DNA from 3 places in the Oceanobacillus sp. FSL W7-1293 genome. Region 3 is predicted to be linked to each of the others. Evidence: riboswitches for the same ligand, from Rfam matches in the RefSeq annotation. Region 3 holds a riboswitch; each other region holds the start of a gene.
The links. Region 3 has a riboswitch for S-adenosylmethionine ahead of MKY65_RS13620 (methionine biosynthesis PLP-dependent protein). Riboswitches for the same ligand answer to the same signal wherever they lie in the genome.
Positions count from the first base shown of each region.

Region 1 (2,274 bases), 700 kb from region 3:
CACAATGCGCTGTTCAAAGGAAATGAGAACAAAGGCTTCGGAGTTTGTACCGTCAACTTCCGGGTCTGCTTTAAAACCGGGAGCAGAGATTACTGTAAAATCAGCTTCATGTAATTGCTCCATTTCTTTTTCAACAGGAATAAATAATTGTCTTGCGAATAAATTATGCCAGGCATATTCATTGATTACCTGAATAGGCAGTTTGTATTTTTCATCCGCACCCGCATAAGCTTGCAGATGAAAAATTTCTTCTTGGTTATCTAAATAGGCAATCACTTTGCCAATCAGCCTATTAAAGACTTCCTCTTCAATAGGCTGATTAACATTTCCCCAGTCTACCTTATCCGCTGATAAAGCATCTTTTACAATAAATTTATCTTTTGGAGAACGTCCCGTGTATTTTCCAGTGGTGGCACGGACCGCACCAGTAGATGTTAATTTTGCTTCATCACGATGAATAATTTTTTCGATAAGCTGGCCAACAGAATAGTTGCTGTAAATATTAGTTAAAGTGAGCTCCTCCAGTATACTTCTCCGCAATATTTTCATAAAGCAATTATTCACTCCTTATTAATGGTTTAGAATTGATTTTATCTTGAAATATGTTTATTAGTATAACACATTAAATATAATAGTTCATACTAATTTATGAAAAATTATTTTTTCTGTCACAGATGATAATAAGGTTGACAGGAGAGGCTTGTTTCGTTAATCTAAATATTGAACGGATACTCTTATTTGGAGATGGTGGAGGGACAGTCCCGATGAAGCCCAGCAACCTCACTTTAAGTGAAAGGTGCTAACCTGATGCAAGGATCATTCCTTGAACAATAAGAGCGAAAGGCCAATAAGTTTTCCTTTCCTCATATATTTTGAAGGAGAGGTTTTTTTGTTTTTAGGAGACTTTTTAAATATCCTCTAAAAAATGAAACCACATTGGGTGGAATGATAAATTTATATTGAAATAGAGTTCCGTAACATTATTGGAGAAGGGGAGTTAGCCTTATGGCTGCAAATCGTCGTTTATTTACTTCTGAGTCAGTTACTGAAGGGCATCCGGATAAGATGTCTGACCAAATTTCAGACGCTATTCTGGATGAGATTCTCTCGAAGGATCCGAATGCCAGAGTGGCTTGTGAAACTACGGTTACAACTGGAATTGTTTTAGTTGCCGGAGAGATTTCTACAAGTACATATGTAGATATTCCTGCAATTGTACGTGAAACAGTACAAGGAATTGGCTATACACGGGCAAAATATGGTTTTGATTCAGAAACATGTGCTGTATTGACTGCTATTGATGAGCAGTCTCCTGATATTGCCGGCGGTGTGGATGTTGCGCTGGAAGCAAGACAAGGACAAGAAAGTGAAGAAGAAATCGAGGCAATTGGTGCCGGTGATCAGGGATTAATGTTTGGTTATGCATGTAATGAAACTGAAGAGCTGATGCCTTTACCAATTTCTTTAGCACACCGTTTATCCAAAAGATTAGCAGATGTTCGAAAGGAAGAGATTATCGGCTATCTGCGTCCAGACGGGAAAACACAGGTAACCGTTGAGTACGGTGAAGATAATCAGCCGCTGCGTGTAGATACGGTTGTCATTTCTGCGCAGCATCATCCGGATATTACGAATGAACAAATCGAAGCGGATATTATTAAACATGTTGTCGAAGCTGTTGTACCCGGTGAATTACTGGATGAAAAAACAAAGTATTATATTAATCCGACCGGGCGCTTTGTTTTAGGCGGTCCACAAGGCGATGTCGGCTTGACCGGAAGAAAGATTATTGTAGACACTTATGGAGGCTATGCCAGACATGGGGGCGGCGCTTTTAGCGGTAAGGATGCAACGAAAGTGGATCGTTCTGCTGCGTATGCGGCCCGTTATGTTGCTAAAAATATTGTTGCTGCAGGTCTTGCTGATTCTTGTGAGGTTCAGCTGGCTTATGCGATTGGCGTTGCCCAGCCCGTTTCTATCTCAATCAATACATTCGGTACAGGGGAAGTCAGTGAAGAGAGATTAGTGGAAGCAGTCCGGGAGCTATTCGATTTGCGGCCGGCAGGTATTATCCGCATGCTTGATTTAAGAAGACCAATTTTTAAAAACACAGCTGCTTACGGCCATTTCGGACGTACAGATATTACATTCCCATGGGAAAAAACAGATAAAGTAGAAGAATTAAAAGCGTTGACTGCAAAATAAAAAAACGTCAGGTGTCTGAAGATGCCTGACGTTTTTCTTTAAAGAATAAAAGTATATAAAAAATGCTGA
Region 1 is NZ_CP150212.1:3,473,328-3,475,601, reverse strand. Features, by position in the region: gene pckA (phosphoenolpyruvate carboxykinase (ATP)) at 1-549, opposite strand, end outside; SAM riboswitch class I at 732-837, shown strand; gene metK (methionine adenosyltransferase) at 1,006-2,205, shown strand.
Region 1: another riboswitch for S-adenosylmethionine. It lies ahead of metK (methionine adenosyltransferase); the one in region 3 lies ahead of MKY65_RS13620 (methionine biosynthesis PLP-dependent protein).

Region 2 (2,274 bases), 490 kb from region 3:
CATCATAAACAACAGCATCGTCTTCCCAGCTGTGCTCCCAAAGCTTATAGACAACTTCAAGAAATTCATCTGCTCGGTCATAACGCTGTTCTTTAGGAAGACGGCTGGAAAGACCCAGATTGACTGCCTCACTTTCTAAATAAGAAGTCACCACATTCCAGGCAACCCTTCCATTCGTTAAATGATCTAATGTTGATAGCTGCCTTGCCAGCGCGTATGGTTGTGCATATGTAGCAGAAATAGTTGGCGCAAAGCCGAGATTTTCAGTTACAGCAGCCATCGCAGAAATCGGAATCAACGGGTCATGAGCCGGAAGCTGCACAGCATGCCGGACAGCTGCTTCATGACTATTTCCATATACACTGTAGGTTCCAAGCACATCGGCAATAAACATGGCATCAAATTTTCCGCGTTCCAGGATTTTTGCTGTTTCTGTCCAATATGACAGGTCATTATGTTTTGTCCCCTCGTCCTTTTCATGCTTCCATAATCCTGTCGAGTGAGGGGAAGGTGAATTTTGAATAAATCCATTCAGGTGAATTTGTTTAGTCATCGTTTCGATAAACTCCTTTTCTCATAAATTTTCATCTTGACCGCTTCACCAAAATCTATGATTGTAAGCTAGATTTTATCGTAGTGTAACTGGCTGGGACTGAGACTGCGATTACCAATGTTGTCAGGTTAACGCGACCGCTACTGATTAAAGTTTCTCTTTATTTGATTTAGACAACCATTGATTTTGGTGTTGACCCTACCCTCTTTTGATTGCTGCTTACTTATGATTCATCGAAAGCATTTAAGGCATTTACACTATGTGCCACTGCTGAGCCAGCTTTTAAAGCAGCTGCTACAAAAATAGCTTCTGATATTTCCTCTAGACTGGACCCTGTTTTTTTGGCATTTTTCGTATGCAGGTCAATGCAATAAGGGCAGCCTGTAGTGTGTGCTGATGCCACCGCGATAAGTTCTTTTTCCTTTTCGGACAATTTTCCTGCTTTAATGGATTTATGATCAAAAGCAGCAAATGCCTTGAATGTACCCGCATCAATGTCACCAAATTCTGTTAATCTATTAAAATAGGATGCTTTGTACAGCTCGTCTTTTTCCTCTTCATCAAACGCATTTAGCGCATTCACACCATGAGCAACTGCTAAACCAGCCTTTAGAGCTGTTGCAACAAAAATGGCCTCTGTTACTTCCTCTTTATCAGCATTATTCTTTTTAGCATTCCCCACGTGTAAATCAATGCAGTACGGGCATCCAGTAATGTGTGCTACGGCTACCGCAATTAATTCCTTTAATTTAACTGATAAATTTCCCTCAGCCAATGCCTTGTCGTTAAAAGCAAAAAAAGTTCGAAATGCTTCAGGCGCATATTCTTTTAATTCTGTTATCCGGTTAAAATAAGATTTTTGATATAAACTATCTGTTTTAGTCAATGAAATCTCTCCTCATACATTTAAAATTTTTGTTTTTTGTTTGTCATAAAATCATAAAAACTGTAAGCTCATTTCGCTTATTTTCGTACAACTCCAGCAATAATTAAACTTTACCTATCTAATTACTCGGTTTTAGTCATACTTATACCATTGAAATTATTCCCTCCCTATCATTGTTTAAAATGAAAAAAACCCTTTCCAATGAGAAGAGGTTTTTTTATACACTGCCTCATCTCCCAAGTGAAAAGCTTGCTGGAATTAGCACCATTTTACTGTGTTTTAAGTAATGGTTGCTGCGGGATTACAGGACCAGTTCCTCCCCCGGCTCTTGATAAGGAATTACATTATTTAGTTTTTTAAGATTTCTTCATATACTATCGAATTCTAAAAAATGTGTCAAGCGGAAATTTTAATTAAATTAAGTGGTTCCTTACCAAAACCTATCGATGATGCGAGTAAAAATAATTTTACTGTAAGCGGCCATTAGTCGTTTTAACACTTTTAATTATATTTTCCAACCATAGATTTTGGTATTGGTCAATCTGAGCAAGTTTTTTTGAAATCAGTTCGAAACACAAATTATAGTTTACATAATATTATTATGGTTAAATAAATGTTTTTATACGCTTCATAAAAAACGCCTAGCCCCTATTGGTCTAAGCGTTTTCTTATTCGCCTACACAGGATATACCCCATGTTTTCTCTCGGTAAATTGCTTTTTCTTATTCTGATAAATGGTAAAACGTCTTGTCAGCTCGCTCCGAAGATGATCTGGATCAATAATATCATCAATAATCATTTCGGAAGCTAAGCGATAAATATCAATATTCTCTTT
Region 2 is NZ_CP150212.1:2,275,561-2,277,834, reverse strand. Features, by position in the region: gene MKY65_RS11180 (LLM class flavin-dependent oxidoreductase) at 1-553, opposite strand, end outside; gene MKY65_RS11175 (carboxymuconolactone decarboxylase family protein) at 777-1,445, opposite strand; SAM riboswitch class I at 1,666-1,777, opposite strand; gene MKY65_RS11170 (acyl-CoA carboxylase subunit beta) at 2,116-2,274, opposite strand, start outside.
Region 2: another riboswitch for S-adenosylmethionine. It lies ahead of MKY65_RS11175 (carboxymuconolactone decarboxylase family protein); the one in region 3 lies ahead of MKY65_RS13620 (methionine biosynthesis PLP-dependent protein).

Region 3 (2,274 bases):
ATTATTTACCATGTCCATTTAAAGTATGAAATAACTGAATAGTTTCGTTGCTTAATTAGAGTAAATAGATGCCGTATCGACCTCAGCACCTTTGCGCTCTTCGTTACCTCTTTCTGACTCCTGTTCTGAACTTTCTTCATCCTCTTCAGCCTCGTGATCTTCATTATTCTCTTCTTCCTCGGGCTTTTCTTCCTCTGATTCCGAATCATTACTCTCCGTTTCATCTTCAGGGTCAGGTTCTTCTATATTTGGATTCTCTTCTTTATTGCCATCATTTTCGTCTTTTGGCGGTCTTGATGGATTTTCCGGTTCCTCTTTTGAATTATCATCTTTCCTGTCGTTTGTACTGGAATCATCGGTTTCCGATTTAGAAGCATTAGCATCGGAAGAACGATGGTTTTTTTTAGATTGATTCTGGTGTACAGAAGCTGTGGAACGTTGCGTATTATTCGATTCTGTTTCTCGGCTTTCTGTATTCTCATTATTTTCACCAGCTGCGTTTTCTCTATTTGAAGCATTGCTGCTTTGTTCACTGTCAACTGGTTCATCATTTGTTATTTGATTAGATGATGCTTCCTCAGAAACTGTATAATCTTCTTCCTGCACCTCTGTTTCTGGATTCGTGTATGTTTCTTCCTCTGTTTCGGTACTCTGGTTCACATTACGCTCTTCCTGCGCTTCTATTTCATTGTCTTCCTGCTGAAGTATGTTGCGATAATCTAAATTAGCTGTTTGATAAATTTGTTCATTATCTCCTAATAACCGATTATTCCAAGAGGTTGTAAAAATCTCTACGCTTTCTCCAGTTTGTCCAGTTCCGTCTTCTGTACTCACTTCCATTGAATATTCTACAGAGCGGCTGTCCTTATAAATCCCCATGCCAATGATGATAATACATCCTGCTAACATAGAAATGTTTACCCATAATAGCTTTTTTTTGCGCATATATCTTCTTCCTTTTTAAATAGTTTCATTCGGATATTTATTATTTCACCCTTTTTATTATCAGACATATCCAGCCCATTCAGAGTAATTGTCCATTTTATAACCATTCAACAATACGTTCACTACACTACCATTGTAATCTTCATCGGAGTCCTTTTCAAATACTTTTCGTTTTTTTCAAGCTTCTTCTTTCTATACACAGCCTCTAAGCCAGTGTTGCCGGCTTTTACACTTTAAAAAAAATCAAGACTTGATTTTTTTTCTCCGCTCTTGTAAAGTTAACGTAATTATAATTTAATAAAATTCCAATTCTTATCCAGAGAGACGGAGGGACTGGCCCGACGATGTCTCAGCAACCAGCTGCTTATAGCAAGGTGCTAATTCCAGAAGGGAACTCCCCTTTAAAGATAAGATATGTATCATCACGATATCATACCCTTCTTATCTCTGGAATAAGAAGGGTTTTTTATTTAGTTCACATGGGAAAATCATAAGAAAACTGCATACTCGCGAAGGATGAGCGAATTCATGTTTCGGGATTGAGGAGGCTGAAGGAAATGAGAAAAATAGAAACAGCATTAGTACAGTTAGGTAATAAAACAGATGAACGGACAGGGGCTATAAATCCGCCTATTTACATGTCAACAGCTTATCAGCACCAGGGAATTGGTCATTCCACAGGTTATGATTATACGCGTACCAAGAACCCGACCAGATCGGTTTTAGAGGAAGGTTTCGCAAAACTGGAAGAAGGAGATGCTGCTTTCGCCTGCAGCTCAGGAATGGCAGCTATTCAATTAGTTCTCTCCTCTCTGTTTCGTATGGGCGACCACCTTATCGCGACGAAGGATATCTATGGAGGAACTTACCGTATTTTTAATCATTTTGAAAAAGCTTATAATATTTCCGTGACCTATGATGACTGTCAAAATATTACGGAAACAGAACGATGTATTAATGAAAATACAAAGGCTATCTTTTTAGAAACACCGACGAACCCGTTACTTCAGGAGGTGGATATTGAAAAGTATGCGGAGCTGGCTAAAAAGCATAACCTGCTGCTTATTGTTGATAATACGTTTTTAACACCTTATCTCCAGCAGCCGATCACGCTTGGTGCGGATATTGTAGTGCATAGTGCGACAAAATATATCGGCGGTCATAATGATGTTTTAGCCGGTCTGGTCGTAACCAAAAGTCCTGACCTTTCCGAAAAATTATTTGAAATGCATAATGCGTCAGGAGCAACATTATCTGCTTCAGACAGCTGGCTGCTTGTCCGCGGGTTAAAAACACTTGCATTGCGTATGCAGCGTCACGAGGAAAACG
Region 3 is NZ_CP150212.1:2,768,957-2,771,230, forward strand. Features, by position in the region: gene MKY65_RS13615 (hypothetical protein) at 52-945, opposite strand; SAM riboswitch class I at 1,255-1,359, shown strand; gene MKY65_RS13620 (methionine biosynthesis PLP-dependent protein) at 1,503-2,274, shown strand, end outside.